3 regions of the Lysinibacillus sp. IITD104 genome follow, and region 1 is predicted to be linked to each of the others. Evidence: riboswitches for the same ligand, from Rfam matches in the RefSeq annotation. Region 1 holds a riboswitch; each other region holds the start of a gene.

Region 1 (7,581 bases):
GCCTAGTGTGGGTACATGACCATATTGAAGCCTTAGGTGGAGATGCAAGTCGATTGTCGGTTGCTGGGGATAGTGCAGGTGGAAATTTGGCTACAGTCGTTGCGCACTTAGCTACTACACGGGAAGGTCCAACACTACAAGCTCAAGCACTGATCTATCCCGTTACAAATGTTGATTTTTCAACAGTATCTTATCTAGCATATGGTGAAAATTATGGCTTAGATACACAAGCCATGCAGTGGTTCTCTCATCACTATACAGAGGAAGCAAACTTCACCAATCCGCTTGTATCCCCCCTTCAGCTAGAGGATGTCCGTAAAATGCCAAAAACGCTCATTTTAGCCGCAGAGGCAGATGTTCTCTTTGATGAGGGTCTAAGTTATGCACAAAAGTTATCGGCTGCAGGTGTGACAGTCGAACATATCACAATGCCAGGATTAATCCATAGCTATTTCAGTAAAATGAATTATTTTGAAGACGCAACGATTGAAACCGTGACAAAAATTGCGCAATTCCTGAAATAAGTTTGGCTATCCCGCTCAAACAGTGCGATAATAGAGCAAAACGTTTTTAAAGGATGACACTATGACACAAACAATGGCACTACAAATACAACAGCCCTTTTCTGATCAATTAAAAAAGGGCTACCCACTTATTTCAAAGGATGCGGTTGATGCACGACGTTTACCTGCTGAGCAAGGAACACTCCTCAGGCTCATGGATCATCATAACCGTTTTATTGGAACAGGTTACTACGGCATCCAAAACAAAGGGATTGGCTGGGTGCTAACGACCGATGCGAATGAAACAATTGATAAAGCTTTTTTTATAAAAAAATTCAAAAAAGCCATCGACAATCGTGCTGCATTTTTTAGCAATGAAAACACAACAGCCTTTCGTGTTTTTAATGGTGAAGGAGATGGCATCGGCGGTCTTACGATTGATTTTTTTAACAGCTACTACATGGTAAGCTGGTATAGTGAGGGCATTTACTCATTTAAAGAAGTGGTGTATGAGGCGCTTGCTGAGACAGTAGACTACCAAGCGATTTATGAGAAAAAACGCTTTGATAGCAAAGGACAATATATCGAGCAAGATGATTTTGTAATGGGCACGCCAGGAGAATTTCCTATTATGGTGAAGGAAAATGGTATGACCTATGCGGTGCATTTAAACGATGGCGCCATGACAGGGATTTTCCTCGATCAACGTGAGGTACGATTGGCTATTCGAGAGCGTTATGCCAACAACACAGACATGCTGAATACGTTTTCCTATACAGGAGCATTTTCTGTGGCAGCCGCTCTAGGAGGAGCCATCAAGACAACGAGTGTAGATGTGGCAAAGCGTAGTTTAGCCAAAACGATTGAGCAATTTAGTGTCAATCATATTGATTATGAGGCACAGGATATAAAAGTCATGGATGTCTTCCATTATTTTAAATATGCACAGCGCCATGCTTTACAGTTTGACCTTGTCGTATTAGACCCACCTAGCTTTGCACGTACGAAGCAAATGACCTTTTCAACGGCAAAGGACTACCCTAAATTACTAAAGGACACGATTGCCATTACCGCTAAAAACGGCATCATTGTGGCTTCCACAAATAATGCCAGCTTTGGCATGAAAAAGTTCAAAGGCTTTATTGACCAAGCCTTTAAAGAGACTCGTACACGCTATAAAATTGTCGAGGAATACGGTTTACCGAAGGATTTCCGTGTACCACGTGAATACCCTGAATTTAATTATCTGAAGGTCGTGTTCATCCAGAAAATCGACTAACCAATCGAGAATCACACCAAGGTGTGATTCTTTTTATGTAAGGAAAAGTTGATTCTACCTAAGGAGGTTCGGTACCTCTACAATAAAGGTTCCAAAAGATTGAAACGTTATAAACAAACAGAGCCTTTCTATTAAAAGTAGCCTAAGAAGATGTTCTCTTCTTAGGCCACCCGATTATAGATATTTCACAAACCAATCACGGATATATTCAAGTCGATTAATTCGTAATGTAGGCTTTCCACTTCTTGAAAGTTCATGATTCGCCTCAGGGAAACGCACGAATTTTGTTTGTTTTTTACGATATTTTAAGGCGATAAACAATTGCTCTGCCTGCTCAATTGGACAACGATAGTCTTTTTCACCATGTAAAATCAATAATGGTGTCTCCACTTTGTCTACATACTTCAGTGGCGAATGATGCCATAGCTTCTCTATATCATCGAGTCCTGCTTGAATTTGCCAGTCTGTAAAATAATAGCCGATATCACTGACACCAGCAAAGCTAATCCAGTTCGAAATGGAGCGCTGCGTCACAGCTGCTTTAAAGCGATTTGTATGGCCCACAATCCAGTTGGTCATAAAACCACCGTAGCTTCCACCAGTTACACCTAGACGATCTTGATCAATAAAATCATAGTGCTCCAGAGCGTAGTCTACCGCTGCCATTAAGTCCGCATAATCATTACCACCATAATCGCCACGTACTGCATCCACAAATTTTTGGCCATAGCCATGACTACCACGCGGATTAGTATAAAGCACTGCAAAGCCTTGTGCAGCAAGGATTTGGAATTCATTAAAGTAGGTATTGCCATACATTGCATGCGGACCACCATGGATTTCAAGAATGAGAGGATATTTCTTCCCTGCTTCATAGCCAACTGGCCTCATAATCCAGCCATTGACCTTCCAGCCTTCTGCACCTTCAAATTCGATACTCTCGGGAACAGCTAATGTTTTGGTTTTTAAAAAATCTTCATTAATGGACGTCAACTGTTCTTTGTCACCTGTTTTTAGGTTCACATAAAACAGATCGCCTGGATTGGTCGTTGTGCTAATAGCCGCAATAGCCTGATCATTTTGCGCATCAAGTGAGAAGCCATAGACATATTGATCATCATGGATAGCTGGGTAAATTTCGCCATCTACATTTCCGTAATAAATCGCCGCATTGCCGTGATCTGTGACTTGGAAGTAGAAGCTATGATTATCATTCATCCATTGCACACGTGGTGACGCTACACCTTGCAGGAAATCACCGATGACATAATCACCAACAGGCGCATCAAATTCACTTGTTACACAGTTTAGTAGTTTTTGCTCCATGTCATAAATCCAAAGCTTTGCTTGTGTGGCATTTTCAAATTCACGTTCTCCACCTACAAAAGAAAGATAGCGACTATTCGGAGACCAAGCTGTTTGGTAATAAGCACCCGAACCTTCTGTTAGCTTGTGACTCTGCTTAGATTCTAACTCCAATAAATAGATATCCACATTAAATGAGAAATCTAAATCCTCCGCTTTATCTGCTAAGTACGTAAGGTATTTGCCATCTGGCGACCAAGTACCCAGATGGCAGTACTCTTTGCCTTCTGTCACTTGTTCTAGCTCTCCTGATGCCACATTGACAATGGCAATATGGGTAAACTGCTCCATATCAATAAATCCACCAGCATCCGATTTGTGTTTCATTTTCTCGATTTCTAGTGGCTTTAGTTCTTTATCCTTTTTCTTCTCATCCTCCGCTTTATCTAGGATGGTTTCATCTTTCCCTAGCACGACTGAAAAAGCAATTTTCTTGCCACATGGTGACCAGACAGGGGAGGTCGCTCCATTTTTACAATGTGTCACCTGTTTTGCCTCTCCACCTGCTTTCGAAAGAACATAAATTTGCGACTTACCTGTTCTCGTTGACAAAAATGCAATTTGACTGCCATCTGGTGACCAAACAGGGGAACTCGTTCTATCTTCACCAAATGTCCATTGCTGTGGTGTTTTGTCCTTCAAGTTTATGTAAAACAAATTCGATATATAGTCGTTTTTCTTCTCGTCCATACGAGTCTCTACATAAACTACCTCTGTCCCATCTGGTGAAAGCTGTGGATCTGCTACTGATTTTAAGTGATAAAGATCTTCTGGTTGAATCCCTTGTTTCGATGTCATGTTCTTGCTCCTTTGTATTGTAATATTCTGTGCCTTACTACAATACTTCGACACCCTAAGTAATATTCCTGCTATTTAATCGAATTTTTTACTAGTTCCCAATATTCTGCGGACTTTGTTCTGCGGTAAAATTTATAGAAGGGTTCATTTGGGCGAGCATGCTCCTTATAAAGGTTTATCAGGTGCAGTAAAACATCTTCAATTTGTGTGACGTCTACCCTCTTAGCGAATAAATTGCCAGCCTGTGCCTTTGCTCCCATCGGTACTGCCCCTAAATAGACATCAAAGCTTTCTTGTTGGTAAACGAGCCCAATATCATCATAGACTGCATTGTAGCAAGCTGATGCACAGCCATTAATATTGACTCGGACTCTTGCAGGTACCGTCATCCCCACCATGGCATGATAGAGCTGTTCGGTTATCGGGGCAGCCTCCATTTTCTCACCATCACAAAAATCACAGGCCCTCATGGCAATGATAGGACCTGAGGGCACCACATAAAGACCCGCTTCCTGTAAGGCTTGTATCGCTTCTGACGCATCACTTATTGGAATGGATACGAGAATACTGTAGGAGGCCGAATACTTTATCGCACCCTTTTCGCCTGCAATTTCGGCTATTTTTTGAAATTGCGCAGGCGTATAATGCTTATTAATAATGCCAGGGCTGACTGCAAGACGTGTGAATTCACCATGACGGTTTAATGTTTCAAATGTTTGATCTGGTACATTTTTTTGAAATGCGTTCATTCTTATCGCTCCTTATGAAAAAGGAGCTAGCAAAACGCTAGCTCGAATGGATTAAAAGTTTTCAGGATAGAAGCCCTTTGCTAAAATTTCAATCGCCTCTGCCGCACGAACCCCTTCAGATGCTGCTGAAAGTGGCAGGATAACAAAACGCTCATTTTTAACAGCTTCCATCTCCTTCAATGCTGGATCATTTTTTAAGAATTGGATCTTTTGTTCTGCCGTTGTTTCACCGTAATCAATTACGACAACTACCTCTGGATTGCGGTCCACTGCATCTTCCTTCGACACAGTTGTCCAGCCTGATTCCACATCACCAAAGATATTTTGTCCACCCGCGATTGTCACTAGCTCATTCATAAAGTTTTGACCCGCTGTAAATACATCCTTTTCACCGCTATCAAACACAAGAATCCGTAATTTTTCGCTATCTTTTGGTAATTTAGCTTGTACTGCCTCTACATCTTTCGTCATCTGCTCAATTAAAGCTTCACCACGATCCTCAATACGGAAAATCTTCGCGATATTACGAATATCGGTAAAAATATCCTCTAATGTTGGCTTTGTCATGTTGGAAGCCGTATGTAAATACGTATGGATACCTAATTCTTCAAGCTCTTCTGGTGTGCCAACACCCTTTTCCCCGAAGCCACTTTTCCAGCCCGCATATAGGAAATCTGCCTCGGCATCGATGACTTGCTCCTTCGTTGGGTATTGATCGGAAAGAACAGGGACCTTATCGTATGCCTCTTGCAGTGGTTCATAGATTTTATCATCTAAGTAAGCTGTCCCTACCATAGAATCCTCTAAACCAAGTGCTAACATAATTTCTGTCACATGTTGATTTAAGCTAATCGCTTTTGTTGGTGCTTCCGTATATGTTTGAGTTGTGTCATTATTTTCAATGGTTACTGCTGCTGCCGCCTCAGATGGCTCAACCTTTTCACCTTGTGCAGCTGATTCCGTTTTGTCCTTTGCGTTACAAGCCCCTAAAACAGCGACCAAGGCAATGATCATCATCAGCCATATACTTTTCCATTTCTTCATGTCCTTTTCTCCTTTGCTGTTAAAATATAGAAAGAAATCAGAGACTTCTTTACTACTAAGGTAGTTGGAAGGGCATAAAAAAACCCTCTTGTCGCCAAGAGAGTAGCATAGTGAAATAACGGTATCATTACCTATATCACTATCCCCATCCTCGTGGTTCTTAGTCAAAAAATACATATTGGCAGGTATCCTGGCTTAGGTTCATCATCTATACGCCTTCCCATAGTTTCACTACAGTGGCATGCTGTATAGACTCCCCATTTACAGTTGCGGGACAGCATCGGAATTGCACCGATTTCCCTTTTAAGCAAATGACAAATGCCATTTGCACCAATACGTTCTATAATGTTCAATACTATTGATAGACTAGCAGAAGAAAATTTGTCGCGCAATCAGTAGTATGATGGTAAAAGTATAATCATCATTATATTAGCACTATTTCGACATAAAGACGAACTATTTTACAAGAAATAAAGGAGCTAGTATTCTGTTACAATAAAAAGATAGCAATCTATAGAAACGAGGATTTCCTATGTACAAAACAATCGGTGTACTTGCGCACGTGGATGCAGGAAAAACGACCTTCTCTGAGCAAGTACTTTTTCATACAAATAGTATTCAAGCACGGGGGCGTGTTGATCATCAGGATACCTTTCTTGATCATCATGAGCTAGAGCGCAGACGAGGCATTACGATATTTGCCGAGCAAGGGCGCATGAATATTGGCGATGATACATACACATTGATTGATACGCCAGGGCATGTCGATTTCTCCCCTGAGATGGAGCGTGCTATTCGTGTGATGGATTATGCCATTATTATCATTAGCGCTGTCGAAGGGATACAAGGCCATACAGAAACAGTGTGGCAACTTTTACGTCAATACCATGTCCCTACCTTCTTCTTTATCAATAAAATGGATCGTGAGGGTGCCAATATGGAGGCTGTCATCAGACAGCTTCGCAAAGATTGCTCTCAGCATGTATTGTTCATCGATGAGCCACTGCGAGCAGACTATGTATCAAATAATATTATGGAATGGCTGGCGGAGCGCGATGAAAAATTGCTTGATGCCTTTCTAAATGAGTCATTGGAGCATGAACAGTGTCTTGCTCAATTAAAGGAAATGATTAAAAATGAAGGTGCCTTCCCTTGCTTTGCTGGCTCGGCCTTAAAGGATGAGGGCATTCAGGAATTTCTTGACCAGCTCCCGCTGTTAACGGCTTCCCATTTTGACAAGGATGCCCCGTTTGAGGGCGAGGTTTTTAAGATTCGTCATGATGGGCACCAGCGTTTAACCTTTATGAAGGCAACCAAGGGCTCGTTGCATGTACGAGATGAATTTTCATTTGACGAAGTAACAGAAAAAGTGACCGAAATTCGCCTTTATAACGGCAGTCGCTTTGAGACCGTTCAACAGGTAGAGGCAGGAGAAATTTTCGCTGTCAAAGGACTGAGCCAGGCAAACATTGGGGATCGAATCGGTACAACGATGCTATCACAGCCCTATGAGCTTGTCCCAACCTTACAGGCAAAGGTTCAATATGAGGGTGATCAACATATCAAGGAAGTGCTACAGATTTTCCGTTTACTCGAAGCAGAAGAACCGTCCTTGCGTGTGGTCTGGCAGGAAAAATTTCAGGAAATCCATGTGCATATTATGGGTGCCATTCAATTGGAGGTCCTGACAGAGGTATTAATGACGCGTTTTTCAATAGCTGTCTCCTTTGGTGAGCCGCAAATTTTATATATGGAAACCATTGCGACAACCGTAACGGGCTATGGTCATTTCGAGCCCCTCAAGCATTATGCAGAAGTTCATTTATTAATGGAGCCAAATCCA
Region 2 (7,581 bases), 880 kb from region 1:
TTCAACACATATTGTACAGGATATTGCTTCTACATGTAAAAATTTGATGGTGCTACAAAAAGGAAAAGTGAATTACTTCGGTAGTACAATAGACCTTATTAATAAAGTTCGAGGGAAGGTATGGCTTTATAATATTTTAGATGATGAAATACCTCATGTGGATTTATTTGTATCTTTACAAGATAAAGGCAGCAGTATTGAGATTCGTTACATTGCAGATAATCCGTTACAAGGAAGTATATCGACAGAGCCTACTTTAGAGGATGCATATATTTATATAAATAGAAAAGAGTTAACCGTATGAGAGAATTACCTTTTTTAATAAACTTTGAATTAAAAAGACTCATAAAGAGTAGAGCTATTTCCGTCTTTCTTATACTTATAATGTTGGTTCTTCCAATTATAATGAATAACTTAGACACTCAGGAAACGATTATTGAGAAATGGTATGGAACACTTCAGTTACAAATGGTATTTTTACTTATTTTAATTCCGAGTATGGTTTCATATGTTTGGAAAGGGTATCTTCAATCATTTGAAAGAGCAGTCATCCTACTAAAATTGACAAATAGAGCGATGTATATAGTTGGAAAAATCGTAGCAGTTCTTCTTTTTGTTTCAGTTTATCTATTTTTCTTCTATGTAATTTTTTTTATTTTTTATGCAAATAAAATTCCTATTAGCATTTTATTAATTACATTGTTTCAAGTCTTCCTTTCTATTTTCTACAGCATTACCTTTAGCTTTTTCATTTCCTTTTATTTGAAACGTACTGTATATCTACACATTTTACTAATAGTATATTTGGTATTCAGTATTTATTTAAATTCTCCTTATTTTTCTATATGGTTTAATCCTGATTATATACAACATCAAATGACTGATCTGCTATTTAATGTAAAGAGAGGTATTTTTCTAAGTATTGGCATACTATTTATGTTTGGAAATGTGTTGCTATTTAAAAGAAGGGTGAATGACAAATGAGAGATATCTTTTTATTTTGGTCGAAAGTGGTCTTACGAAGTGATTATTTGTTGACTTATTATGCTATCGTCATTCTATTATGTATCTCTCAGTACTTCTTTACAGTCAGTGATGCGCAAGCATTGATTCCTTTATATGGGATTTTCTCAAGTGTATTAACGATTCAAATTATAACTTTGCATCAAAGATATCATGTAGAGAAAATTTTAATGATTTCCCCAATATCAAATGGAAAGCTTTTATTATGGCAATGGGTTTTCAGCTTTATTCTGACCACCCCTGCCATTATGTTATTAGTTGGTTTTGTAAAGTTTGTATATGTAGAGACACCAATATATAAAATTCTACTTATCGTTTTTGTTTTTCAGCTATTTACTATATCCATTCCATTTTTAATGGCAACAATTTTTAAAAATCAAGCCGTGTCTATAATTTTAATTGTCATCATTTATTTTTTACTAATGTTAATGCATGGTTATAGACTAGAATCGATTCAATATATAGCTCCTACTCTTAACTTTATGTATCCAGATTTCATTCATTATTTAAATGTTATAGGTGTTTTATCCATTTGTTTGTGTTCTATATCGTGCGCGATTTTATTCAGCAGGAGGGCCAAAAATAAAACGGAAAAGAGGGTTGCTGGAATTATGACCAGTATGATGCTTTTCGTTCTATTAAGCTTACATTTTTATAATGGATATAAAGAAGAGGAGCTGTTAAATAAACCTTATCAAAATTATCAATATAACGGGCTAACTGTCCAATATAAAGGTGTGAGTATAGAAAAAGTGGAGAATTATGCGAATGTTTATAAAGACATTACTCAAATAATGGAGAGCTTCGGTGTCCACAACATTCCGTATCACACGCTGAAAATAACGAGAGTTTTTAGCCTTCCAGATAACAATAGTTTAGAAAATATTATTAGTAGCTCTGGCGACATCATTGAAATACGCCCGTATTCTAATAAATTTTTTGAATTTAACTATGGCTATAATATTACGGAAGACATGATAAATACATTAATGGGCGAACAGTGGGAAACCAAGGAACAAACTAATTGCTATGAGGTTTTAAAAAGAACGATCGAGCAAAAGGTTATATACACCAACAAAAGCATGCTCTTTAGTGAGGCGAAAAAGAAGTCAGTAGAAAACTTGCTCATTAGTAATGAAAAAGATCCGTATATGGAAAAGTTTCTACATATATTACAGGAAGAGCCGAAAAATGCTTATCTGTATATCAAAAGGTTATAAGAAAACCTTAACTAAATCAGGGAGATAGAGTATTATTTCATGAAAATATTAGGTGAGGTATTTAAGTATACAAAGCCATACAAAGCAAAATTATTTCAAGTAAATATTTTGATGGGTATTTCAATGATTTTAAGTATAGTACACCCCCTTTTATTTGGTAAATTTATTGATTCTATAACAGTAAAAGATCTCAATTCAGCATTCCTCATTATAGTGTTTATGGCTTTTTTGTTTCTGTTTAATTTATTTTTTAAAGTAATCCAAAAATATTATTTAACGAAATTTGCCTGCTATCTACAAATGGATATTAAATTAAAGATAATAAAAAGAATTATGGCTATGGACATGGATGAGTATCAATTAAAAGCAAAAGGTGAACTGATGAATAAAATAGAAAATGATACAAAGGCATTTTCTGAAGTAGTATCAGAGTTTTTAAATATTGTTGTAGACTTTATCAGTATAATAATTGTGTTAATAATATTGATCAATCTAAATTTTATTTTAGCTAGTATTTTATTCATAGCTTGTCCTTTAGCACTTATCATTTTTAAATATTATGGAAAAAAAATAAGGATGATGGATACTGCCATCAAAAAAGATTTAGATTCTTATTTAACCTATCTGGGAGAATTACTGTCATCATTTAAATTATTTAAGATATTTAATAATGAGATAAACGCCATAGATAACTATCAAAAGAAAATTACCTTATTATACAAAAATACTCTTGATAAAATGCGTTTAAGCATAAAATCAGGATCAATAATAGAATTAATAAACTTTACAAGTTATTTGATTATCCTTATTATAGGTGCCTACTTTATTTATAAAGGAAGCCTCACGTTAGGAGTATTAATAGCATTCACAACCTATGCCAATAACTTTAGTCAGTCATTTTTAAGATTTTCCCAACTAAATTCATTTTTACAAGAAGCAATTGTGTCTGTAAATAGAGTGAAAAACTTAATGGAAGACAATAAATATCAGCTAAGGAAATTAGAAGTACCAGACTATGTAAATTCATCGCATCATTTTAATAAAGATAAAATAGTATTACGGAATGTAAGCTTTACCTATACTAATGCATTTTCTCCTGTTTTAGAAAATATAAATTTCCAAATACCTTTGAAGAAAATTGTATTGATTAAGGGAGAAAGCGGATCAGGTAAATCGACATTATTGAATATATTATCAGGTTTATACATTAATTATCAGGGTGAAATATTTCTATCCAATCAGAATATTAGATATATTCCTATTGATGTTTATAGAAAAAGGGTATGTTTGGTAACGCAAGAGCATTTTATAATGACAGGGACAATAAGGGAAAATTTGTTATTAGCAAAGCCGGATGCAACAGACGAAGAATTAATTCAAATTTGTAAAATGGTTAACATTTATTCATATATAGAAACGTTAGACTATAAATTTGAAACGCTTATAGGGCATAATGGGCTTGAATTATCTACTGGGCAACAGCAAAGACTTTCAATAGCAAGATCGCTTCTAAGAGATGCGGATATCTATTTGTTTGACGAGATTACTTCTGCGCTTGATAAAGACAACCAAATAAATATAGAATCATTACTTTTATATTTAAATAAAGAAAAACAAAAGACTGTTATATTGGTTACTCATCACCCTGTTTTAATAAATGAAGCAGATAAAATATTTGAAGTTGATAGGAATCAGGTGAACGAGAGGGATTCATTTGTTGTGACAGGTTCTTGATAAGCCTATATTGTTAGAATAGGTGGTGGTACTAAGTTAACACTCAAAAAATTTTTATCTATTGACACTAAAAAAGTTGTAAAGTAGATTTAACATAATTACATAAAAGCAATAGGTGCCCACTAGGGAGAATAGGGAATAAAGTGAAAAGCTTTAGCGGACCCGCCACTGTATAAGGAAGTTTCATAGTGTATGCCACTAGCGAATTGCTGGGAAGGTACTATGAGATGTTGAACTTGAGCCAGGAGACCTGCCTATTTGCTTTAGAAGATATAGATGATGGAAAAGTCTGTAGTTTATTTGTTATGACAATAAACTACAGACTTTTTATTTTGTCTTAATGAGAACGAGAGGAGAAATAATTATGCCATTATTACAAGACACGATTGAAAACATTCAAGGGGTTGATATGAAAGGTATGGAGCAAGCTAGAAAGCGGATTGATGCGCTTTGTAAGCCCCCAGGTAGCTTGGGTAAACTAGAATCACTTGCCGTACAGCTCTCTGGTGTAACAGGACAATTATATCCGACGGTTGACAAAAAGGTGATGATTGTTTGTGCTGCAGATCATGGTGTATGTGAGGAAGGTGTAACCACGAATCCGCAAGATGTTACAGTCTTTCAAACATTAAATTTTCCTAAGGGGGGGACAGGCGTTTGTGCGATTGCGGGCATTACCAATGCAAAGGTGGTCACAGTAGATGTTGGGGTAAAAGCAGATATTCCACTTGATGCTGGTGTCATTATTCATAAAATCAAATACGGTACAGATAACATGGCACAAGGTCCAGCTATGTCCAAACAAGAAGCCATTCAATCGATAGAAGTAGGAATCCGTGTGGCCACTGAGGAAATCATACAAGGTGCTGATGTACTAGGTACAGGGGAAATGGGTATTGGCAATACAACACCAAGTGCTGCGATATTAGCTGTTCTGACTGGATGTGACCCTATAGAAGTAACAGGGTTTGGGGCAGGAGTTGGCCAAGGAGGCATTGCCTATAAAGCGGCGATTATTGAAAAAGCAATTACCTTAAATAAGCCTAATCCAAAAGATGCTATTGATGTTCTGGCTAAGGTAGGAGGATTAGAGATAGGGGCGATGACAGGTATTATTCTTGGGGCTGCAGTTCATCGTAAACCAGTGGTTATTGATGGATTTATTTCGACTATAGCTGCCCTCATTGCTTATAAGCTCGAACCAAAAGTAATCGATTATATTATTCCTTCCCATGCTTCAGAGGAGCCAGGGGCAAAAATTGCCGCTGCATTACTAGGTATTGAACCGATGTTGCACATGAATATGCGTTTAGGCGAAGGTTCTGGAGCAGCCTTAGCCTTTCCTATTTTAGATGCAGCTTGTTCAATGATGAAAAACATGGTGACATTAGAAGAAGCAATGCAGTTGTTAAAAAGATAAGCTAAGTTAATGTCTTCTTCAATCATATAAGGAATGAAACTCATAAAAGATTATTATTAGCCAAAAAATAAAACAGCCAATGACTTAATTTTTGGTCATTGGCTGAATAGTATTTATGCACGATTTAACTTACGTAATGGCAAGCGCCACTTCATCGTATAGGAAAGAATACGTAACGCAGTAATTACCGCGAATAAAATATAAAGGAAAATGTCCCCTGTAAAAACCTCGAAGCCGATTAGTAGTCCAGCAAGAGCTGCCCAAACACCATAAACTTCATCACGGAGAACTAATGGTTTTCTTCTAGCTAATAAATCACGTACAATGCCACCACCTGAACCTGTTAACACAGCAGCTACAACCACAGCACTAACAGGCATATCCAGCTTGACAGCATAAAGTGCGCCTTGAATAGCGAACGCTGATAAGCCAATCGCATCTGTGAAGTTACCCCAACGATGCCAATGTTGAATCAGATGATGCGGAAAAATAAAAAATATCGTAATCGCAGCCAGCGCAATTTGAAACATCATATCCTGTCCCCATAGGGTTGTGACAGGTAGCCCGATGAGTAAATTTCGAATGGCTCCTCCACCAAAAGCAGTGACAATACCAAGTATATATACACCAAATAAATCGTATTCTTCTTCCATGGCAATAATTGCCCCAGAAATAGCAAAGGCAATTGTTCCTATGATACTAAAAACCTCCCAAGCCATCCCTTTCACCCCTTCTATCAATAAATAAACTTTTTTAAAGTTAAAAGACTATTTTACGTAACAGAATCTATGAATTTAATAGCCAAAATCGGTCATTAAATACGCTTCTCGAAATAAGTCCGCACATTAGCTTAGCGTAAAATGCTCTTAGAAACAATAGGCAAGTTTTACAGGTGCACATACAAATTGATAAAATGTGATTAAAATAAAGAAAACATTCGTCAAAAGCGTTCATATACCAGTAGTTGGTTAGGTAATTCTAGAGTGATTGAAGTCAATTTAGATAGTCAATAAATGTTACTGATTGAAATGCGAGACATTGTGAAATGGAGAAGAAAGAATGACGTTTACATCAAATTTATCAATACAAACGCTGTCGTTAGCGACAAAAATTGAGGAGCAAGTTCGGCCTTATCATGCCAAGGTAGAAGAAATGGCGTTTTATAATCAGCAGAAGGTGCTAGCAGCGTTCGGAAAGCATCAAGTAAGTGATTATCATTTACATCCATCAAACGGCTATGGCTATGATGATGAGGGACGGGATAATCTAGAGCGTGTTTATGCAGAAGTATTTGGTGCAGAGGCAGCAATAGTTCGACCACAAATTATTTCAGGCACACATGCAATCACGCTTAGTCTATTCGGTGTTTTGCGTCCTGGTGATGAGCTGCTTTATATTTCTGGTCAGCCGTATGATACATTACAATCCATTGTCGATGGTGGTGATAAAGATACAGGTTCACTGAAGGATTATAAAATCGGTTATCAACATGTGGATTTGCTAGATAATCAGGCCATTGATTGGGCAGGTGTTGAAGCAGCCATTACAGCACAAACCAAAATGATTGCGATTCAACGTTCGAAAGGCTATGCAACACGTCCATCCTTTACAATTGAAGAAATTGCTACTATGTGTGCAAAGGTACGTAAATTGGCTCCAGAAGCTGTTATTTTTGTAGATAACTGCTATGGCGAGTTCGTAGAGGCACAGGAACCTACAGAGGTCGGTGCTGATTTAATGGCAGGCTCGCTCATTAAAAATCCTGGCGGAGGCTTGGCTAAAATTGGGGGCTATATTGCTGGCCGAGCAGATCTAGTGGAGAAATGTGCCTATCGCATGACTTCTCCAGGTATTGGTGCCGAAGCGGGAGCCACATTAAATACACTAGGTGACTTTTATCAAGGGTTTTTCCTGGCACCACATGTAGTATCGCAAGCATTAAAAGGTGCAATTTTTACAGCTGCAATGTTAGAGGAAATCGGTATGAGCACTTCTCCGAGCTATCATGCGAAGCGTACAGATTTAATTCAATCAGTATCTTTCCAAACAGCACAGCAAATGATAGCCTTTTGTCGTGAAATACAAGCGAACTCACCGATAAATGCCCATTATGCTCCTGAACCAGCCTATATGCCAGGCTATGAAGATGATGTCATCATGGCGGCTGGAACATTTATTCAAGGG
Region 3 (7,581 bases), 1.8 Mb from region 1:
CATTATGCTTACTGCAAAAGGAGAACAAGCTGATATTGTAAAAGGCTTAAACCTTGGTGCTGATGACTACATTTTAAAGCCTTTTGATGAGGAAGAGTTGTTAGCACGAATACATGCTGTATTAAGAAGAACAAAATCTGAAGAAAAAGTAATTAACTTTGAAGGGCTTTGTTTAGATAGAGAGTCCTTTGAAGTATATTTTCAACATAAGGCAATTCCATTAACACCAAAGGAATTTGCCATGCTCGCCCTTTTTTTAGATTATCAAAATAGAGCATTTTCTCGAGAACACCTTATTCATGCCGTTTGGGGATATGATGTAGCGATTGAAGATCGTACCATTGATTCACATGTACGTAATTTACGAGAAAAATTAAGAAAAAGTGGTTTTCCGGCGGATGATTACTTGCAAACAGTTTGGGGCATCGGCTATAAATGGCATAAGTCTGCTAATAGAAAGCAAATGGAGCATAAAAGCTAGAAATTACCTCTACCAGAATTGAAGGTAGAGGTTATTTCTATTATTTTGGGCTAAGCTCTTCTTCTGTTACCCATTTATGATTTGTTACGGCTTCACCATTTGTAGTGGAAGTATAATCAACCATATATACAGTTGTTTGCACAGCCTCGTCAATAAGGACAGTCGCATTTTCCATACCTTCCATATGTGCTGCGTCCGTTTTTATTTCTGTTCCAGGAGCCAGTGGTGCTTCTTGTGGGTCAATTAATTCTTCATGAATTACCCACTTATGCTTTTCTATTCGCTTTCCACCAGATGTAGGCTCATAGGAAATAACATAGGCAGTTGTATTATAGGCACCTACTATTGTTGCTTCGGCCCCTTTCATACCTTCCATATGTCCATCTGTAATTATGGCTGTGCTCCCTACAGGAAATTTCGGATTCTCAGCTTTTTTTAATGTTACGGGTACTTCGCCAGAACTTGAATGATTCATTGTAGAATGATCCATTTTTTCAGCAGCTTCATTAGAAGTGGATGCAGGTTTTGTTTGCTCCTCAGTGCAAGCCGATAAACTAATTAGAGCGACTACTGATAATAGTCCGACTGACCATCTTTTATTGAATTTCATATGATATCCTCCTCACTCTTTGCTCCTAATGTAGCAAATAAATGTGCAGAAACGATGGATATGATCTATGAAAAACATCTGGCACAAATAGGTGAGAAGATATGCTATTGAATGGGCATGATCTTCAATGTTTTTTGTAATCTATAGGCGAAGACACCAGCAAAAATAGCTAAAATAATATCTTTTGGTAGAGGAGGAATCATCCAAAGCCAAGCGAGCTTATATGAAAAATTCTCTGGTGCACTTGCCCAAAGCTTGTATGCAAAAAACATCCAATTTGTTCCTATCAAATAATTTATCGCTGTTGCTACCAAAGCAGCTACGATAAAGCTTTTCTTTGTACCGCTTCGTTCAACAATCAACCCTGCAACAAATGCCGCTAAAATAAATGTAATTATAAACCCAAAGGTTGGGCTTAAAATTTGGCCAATTCCACCACCGAAACGAGCAAAGACAGGAGCTCCTGCCAATCCTACACACATATAAATTGTACAGGCGAGCGCACCTTTTCTACTACCAAGAATAAGTCCTGCTAAAATCGCAAAAAAGGTTTGAAGCGTAATGGGTACACCACCAACTACCATAAAAGGTGCAAAGGACGTGATATTAGCACCCACCATCATTAGCGTTGAAAATAATCCAATATAGGTAATGTCAACAGTTCTTAACTTATGATGACTATGTTGCGTAACGGTTGCCATGAATTTCACCTCGTTTTATAAGTTATTACTGTTAGTGTAAAAAACGAAAGTAGTTGTGTCAACTTTATAATTTAAATAAGTTAACTCAATTGCTTGAAGTAGACTATCTATCTATAAAAATGTATGATAGAATCGTCACAATTTTATAACTTCAAATACTATTGGTGTGATATTTTTGAATATCACTTAAAAGGGAAGTCGGTGGAAGTCCGACGCTGTCCCGCAACTGTAACGAGGAATCCTATAATATGATTTGCCACTGTTTAAGAATGGGAAGGCAATTATAGGATAGTGAATCGAAGCCAGGAGACCTGCCATTTAGTAATACCTGTAATGCCCACGAGGATGCAAGCAATTACGGACAATAGCTGGATATTTTTCTGACTTTGTTTAATCTAGGGTATTTCTATGCGCACTTTCGCATGGGATACCTTTTTTTATTGCTTCATTCATCAATATTCAGTAGGAGATTAAAACAGATGAATAAAAAATTTATGTTATTTTCCTTCGTACTTTTCATGGTTTTAATTGTTTCAATGACCTTTGCTGTAATGGTTGGCTCAGTTTCAGTTACACCGTTATATGTCTGGAAAGTGATTCTCTCTAAAATACCTTTTATACAAAATGCGATTGAGCAAGATTGGAGTCGCTCTCAGGAAATCATCATCTGGCAAATAAGAGCACCTCGTGTTTTGCTAGCTGCTATAGTAGGAGCGGGGTTAGCCATTGCAGGCGCAGCCATTCAGGCACTTGTACGTAATTCCATAGCAGACCCGTATATTCTAGGGATTTCTTCAGGGGCAGCTGTCGGAGCTACTTCTGTGATTATTTTAGGAGCCTTTTCATTTTTAGGTATTTACGCTCTTTCAGTATCCGCATTCCTTGGTTCATTACTTGCCATAGTACTTGTCTTTTTCTTATCACGTGTTGGGGGACGTGTCTCTATTTTCCGCTTGCTATTGGCAGGTATGGCTGTGTCCTTTATCTTAACGGCTATCTCTAATTTTATTTTAATGATGTCAAAGCAAGAAGGAGCCTTAAAGGCTGTTATGTTTTGGATGCTAGGTAGTTTAGCTGGAGCCAAATGGAATAATATTGTGATTCCAGCTTTCGTATTCTTTGTTGTTTTTGGGCTACTGTGGCTACATTATCGCAATTTAAATTTACTATTACTGGGAGAAGAAGCGGCAGTGACATTAGGCGTTAATCTTCAGCAATTCCGTATTCAGTTAATACTACTAGTATCTCTATTAACAGGTGTGCTTGTCGCAGTTAGTGGTTCTATAGGTTTTGTGGGATTGATTATTCCGCATATTGTGCGATTAATTGTGGGCTCAAATTATAAATACGTGATACCTATTAGTGCTTTAATAGGTGGAATATTCTTAGTGTGGGCAGATGCCTTTGCTCGAATCATCATTGCTCCCCAGGAAATGCCAATTGGTATTATTACAGCTTTTTGTGGAGGACCATTTTTCATTTGGCTTCTCCGTCGTAACAACTATTCATTCGGTGAAGGAGATTAATTTCAATGACATTAGAAGCGAAACAAGTATCATTCTCCATTTACGATCAGCGTATACTACATGATGTAAGCATTCAAATAAAAGAAAAGCAATTTGTTGGATTAATAGGTCCTAATGGGAGCGGAAAATCAACATTGTTAAAAAATATGTATCGTCTGCTAAAACCTGAAAGCGGTAAAGTAGTATTAAATGAGCAAGATATATTAAAGCAATCAAGTAAAGCTATTGCGAAAAATTTGGCTGTTGTAAGCCAAGAGACACCCGTATTATTTGATTTCACTGTGCATGATTTAGTCAGTATGGGAAGAACGCCACATAAAAAGCTATTAGAGCTTGATCAAGAGAAAGATTTTCAAATTGTTAAAGATGCTCTTAGGCAAACGGGCATATCGCATTTAGAGAAACGAAGCTTTAGTTCGCTTTCTGGTGGCGAGAAAAAGCGTGTCATGGTTGCAAGAGCACTTGCTCAACAAGCACAGGTATTAATATTAGATGAGCCAACGAATCATTTAGATATTCAACATCAACTTCAACTTATGGATTTAATTCAGACCTTGCATTTAACCGTCGTAGCTGCTTTACATGATTTGAATATTGCTGCTATGTATTGCGATCAAATTTACGTTTTACAGCAAGGGCGAATCGTTTGTCATGGTACACCAGAGGAAGTGCTTACGCCAACAGTGCTGCAAGATGTATTTGGTGTTTTTGCGGATATTCAAACACATCCAATGACAGGGAAGCCGTATCTTACATATGTTCCTGAACAATTCACGAAAAAGTTTAGCTAAATATAGAAAAGCAAGATCTTCTATTAGATACATAAAACATCCTTTAAGGAGTGACTGTATGCAAATAGCTTTTACGAAAATGCATGGTACTGGCAACAGCTATATCTATCTTGATCTTTTCCAATATGATTATAAGGAAGAGATCTTTAGTGAATTGGCTCAAAAAATAGCCAATGTTCATACAGGTATAGGCTCAGATGGGTTAATTATTATCCAGCCATCCAAAACTGCTGACTGTGGTATGCGTATTTTTAATAAAGATGGCTCTGAGGCGACAAATTGCGGTAACGGTCTTCGCTGTGTTGCTAAGTATATCTTTGAGCGTCATATTGTGCGACAAGAGCAGCTTATGATTGAAACGAAATCGGGCATTATGCTGGCACAGGTAGTGGTGCAAGACGATAGCGTAATAGAAGTGATTGTCGATATGGGCAAACCTCTCTTATTGCGCAAAGACATTCCGATGTTAGGAAACCCAAATGAGCTTGTCATCAATGAGATATTTCCTTTACCCCAACAATCTCTTTTGGTAACTGCTTTGTTTTTGGGCAATCCGAATACTGTAGTTTTTGTGAATGCGATCGAGCAAGCACCATTAAGAACATTAGGCGGTATTATAGCAAACGATATGAGATTTCCTCATCGTAGCAACGTTGAATTCGTTGAGGTTGTTCATGCGAAAGCTTTAAAATGTCGAGTTTGGGAACGAGGCACGGGTATAACAGAGGCCTGTGGAACAGGTGCTTGTGCAGCGGTAGTGGCTGCTATATTAAATGGTTTTTGTCAGAAGGGAGAAGAGATAGTAGTCCAACTTAGTGGTGGTGACTTAGTCATACGATGGGCTGACAATGACCATATCTGGATGCGTGGTCCTGCAGAATTTATTGCGGATGGAATTTATGAGTTTTTATCTTAATTACGCCAATACTTTTTCGCAATGCCATATTAAATTAAAGGACGCCACTCTGAAATCGGAGGCGTCCTTTATTGTAGAACCATTAAGATATTGCTTTTAAGCCTGCTACACCTATGATAATCGCTAGGATACTGATAATACGTGATAGATTTTTGGATTCCCCAAAGAAAATGATATTTACAAGTACAGCTCCAACAGTACCAATTCCTACCCAAACAACATAGGCAATACTTAACTGTAAATAGTTGAAGGATGCATATAAAAGGGCAAAGGACACACCAAAACCACCAATATATAAAATTAAATTTCGTAATGTTTTATGCTGACTATAAAAGCGTAAGCCGATTACACCTATAATTTCAGACAATGCAGCTAAGATAATAAACATCCAACCCATTATACATTTGCTCCTTTCGTTTGATCCTGCTCTTTAGCGGAATTATCTGCTAACTTTAGACCAATTACACCTAATACTAAAATAAACATAAACAGTCCTTTAATGGCATTAAACTCACCATCGAAAATGAAAATATCCATTAATGTAGTACCGATTGCACCTGCTCCGGCGAAAATAGCGTAGACTGTTCCAGTAGGTAAGCTTTCACAAGCCTTTGATAAGAAGTGAAAATCTATAGCAATGATTGTCACAATAATTATCCAGTGCCACCATGTGCTTGCTACGTTAAAGCCAAATACCCAAAGCAATTCAAATAAACTTGTTAATACGACGTACATCCATTCTTTTTTCATAATTAAAACCCTTTCTATTAGGCAATTAAATGACTGACATTCAGTCATTTTTAAAGTAAAAGAGAACGTCACTTTTATGGGTGACGTAGGCCAAGTGCATGATATAGGAAGTCGATAAGCTCAAGCTTGAGCAATTTCATTGTTTCATCCTTACTATCATCAAATAAATAAATTTGTTCCGCAGCAGATTCAATTAGACCAATCATCAGTTTAGCAGAACGCGTTGGATCAATAGAATCACGTATCATTCCCTGTTGCTGACCAGATAATAAGAAATGCCTCATCCAGTCATAATAAGGTGCATAAATATTTTCCCATTCTTTTAAATGCTCAGTTTGCGCAATACCTGCATAAATAAGTGCAACGATATCTCCATAATCTTTCGTGATTAAAAAAATCATTTCCACAACCTCTTCAAGTTGTTGTTCAAAAGGCTTATGATTTGAAATACCTTCATCTAAGGTAGCGATAATTCTTTCTACCATATTTTTTGCAATAGCAGGCATAACAGAAAGGCGTGATGGGAAATAAAGATAAAATGTTCCTTGAGCGATCCCAGCAGCTTTAACGATATCTGAAACCTTTGTTTTTTCAATACCTTTTTCTCTGAAAACCTCAATGGCGGCTTGAATGATTTTTTCTTCCTTTGACATGCAATCCCTCACTTTTGCCTTACTTATTTAGTATGTTACAGAATAAGAAAAACAATGTCAATATAAAAATGACTGATAGTCAGTCATTTTTTGTTATTCAATGTTCATTTGAATAGCCAATAACACAATGATGCGAAGGAGTATATTTTCTATATTTCGGGGAATTTTAAGATTGAAAGGATTGATGAACATGAACGAAATTAAGTTTGCACAATTAGACAAGCAGCAACTTGAAAAAATTAATGAACTTGAAGAAAAGATTGGTGTAACATTAGTTGCCTATGATCCTTCCTCCACACCATCACAGGGTTCTGGCGCTTTTGAGTCAAATAATAGCACTACTACAAATCATCCATCATAATGAAGTGAGAAATGCCTTGCAGTAATGTAAGGTATTTTCATTTTATAGACGTACTAAAAGGAGTGTTTGAATTGAAAGAATTCTATGCGGATTTACATATTCATATTGGACGTACTTCTAGTGGAAGGGCTGTGAAAATTACTGGCAGTAAAACGTTAACATTAGCACGAATTTTAGAGACGGCTAGTGCAAGAAAAGGATTAGACATCATTGGGATCATTGATTGTCACTCCCCTGAAGTAATCGAAGAAATGGTGAAGATGATTGAACGCGGAGAACTGAAAGAACTAAAAGAAGGTGGTCTGCAATTTCAGGAAACAACTTTGATTCCCGGATCGGAGATCGAAATTTATGATCAACATTGTCATGGTCCTATTCATGTGCTTGCTTACTTTCCTACACTAGAGCTCATGAAGCAGTTCTCAGACTGGATGTCACAGCATATGAAAAATATCCATTTAAGTTCACAGCGCATTTATTGTGACGGCCAAACTTTGCAGCAAAAGGTGCATGAATTGGAAGGTATTTTTATTCCGGCACATGTATTTACACCATTTAAAAGCTTGTATGGCAAAGGGGTTTGTCGAAGTTTAACTGAAGTCTTTGATCCGCAGCTTATCGATGGCCTTGAATTAGGTTTAAGCTCTGATACAAATATGGTAAGTCATATTAAAGAATTACAAGCATATACATTCGTTAGCAATTCTGATGCGCATTCGCTTGGGAAATTGGCAAGAGAGTATCAAAAGTTACGATTAGCAGAAGCGAATTTTGCAGAATTAAAAATGGCTC

What was found. A riboswitch is a leader RNA that binds a small molecule or an ion and turns the genes downstream of it on or off. The one in region 1 is predicted to bind cobalamin.
Region 2: another riboswitch for cobalamin. It lies ahead of cobT (nicotinate-nucleotide--dimethylbenzimidazole phosphoribosyltransferase); the one in region 1 lies ahead of V1L66_RS12320 (ABC transporter substrate-binding protein).
Region 3: another riboswitch for cobalamin. It lies ahead of V1L66_RS03080 (iron ABC transporter permease); the one in region 1 lies ahead of V1L66_RS12320 (ABC transporter substrate-binding protein).

Annotation. Positions count from the first base shown of each region.
Region 1 covers NZ_JBAHYH020000001.1:2,423,612-2,431,192, forward strand. The annotation lists gene V1L66_RS12300 (alpha/beta hydrolase) at 1-524, shown strand, start outside; gene V1L66_RS12305 (class I SAM-dependent rRNA methyltransferase) at 586-1,782, shown strand; gene V1L66_RS12310 (S9 family peptidase) at 1,957-3,945, opposite strand; gene V1L66_RS12315 (precorrin-3B methylase) at 4,017-4,694, opposite strand; gene V1L66_RS12320 (ABC transporter substrate-binding protein) at 4,746-5,738, opposite strand; cobalamin riboswitch at 5,901-6,088, opposite strand; gene V1L66_RS12325 (translation factor GTPase family protein) at 6,271-7,581, shown strand, end outside.
Region 2 covers NZ_JBAHYH020000001.1:3,307,089-3,314,669, reverse strand. The annotation lists gene V1L66_RS16975 (ATP-binding cassette domain-containing protein) at 1-304, shown strand, start outside; gene V1L66_RS16970 (hypothetical protein) at 301-984, shown strand; gene V1L66_RS16965 (hypothetical protein) at 981-2,243, shown strand; gene V1L66_RS16960 (ABC transporter ATP-binding protein) at 2,283-3,977, shown strand; cobalamin riboswitch at 4,074-4,250, shown strand; gene cobT (nicotinate-nucleotide--dimethylbenzimidazole phosphoribosyltransferase) at 4,342-5,397, shown strand; gene V1L66_RS16950 (trimeric intracellular cation channel family protein) at 5,511-6,116, opposite strand; gene V1L66_RS16945 (methionine gamma-lyase family protein) at 6,457-7,581, shown strand, end outside.
Region 3 covers NZ_JBAHYH020000001.1:599,911-607,491, forward strand. The annotation lists gene V1L66_RS03065 (response regulator transcription factor) at 1-481, shown strand, start outside; gene V1L66_RS03070 (YdhK family protein) at 522-1,091, opposite strand; gene V1L66_RS03075 (biotin transporter BioY) at 1,196-1,792, opposite strand; cobalamin riboswitch at 1,938-2,126, shown strand; gene V1L66_RS03080 (iron ABC transporter permease) at 2,272-3,318, shown strand; gene V1L66_RS03085 (heme ABC transporter ATP-binding protein) at 3,324-4,109, shown strand; gene dapF (diaminopimelate epimerase) at 4,168-5,025, shown strand; gene V1L66_RS03095 (multidrug efflux SMR transporter) at 5,108-5,422, opposite strand; gene V1L66_RS03100 (multidrug efflux SMR transporter) at 5,422-5,775, opposite strand; gene V1L66_RS03105 (TetR family transcriptional regulator) at 5,850-6,428, opposite strand; gene V1L66_RS03110 (hypothetical protein) at 6,619-6,789, shown strand; gene V1L66_RS03115 (endonuclease Q family protein) at 6,861-7,581, shown strand, end outside.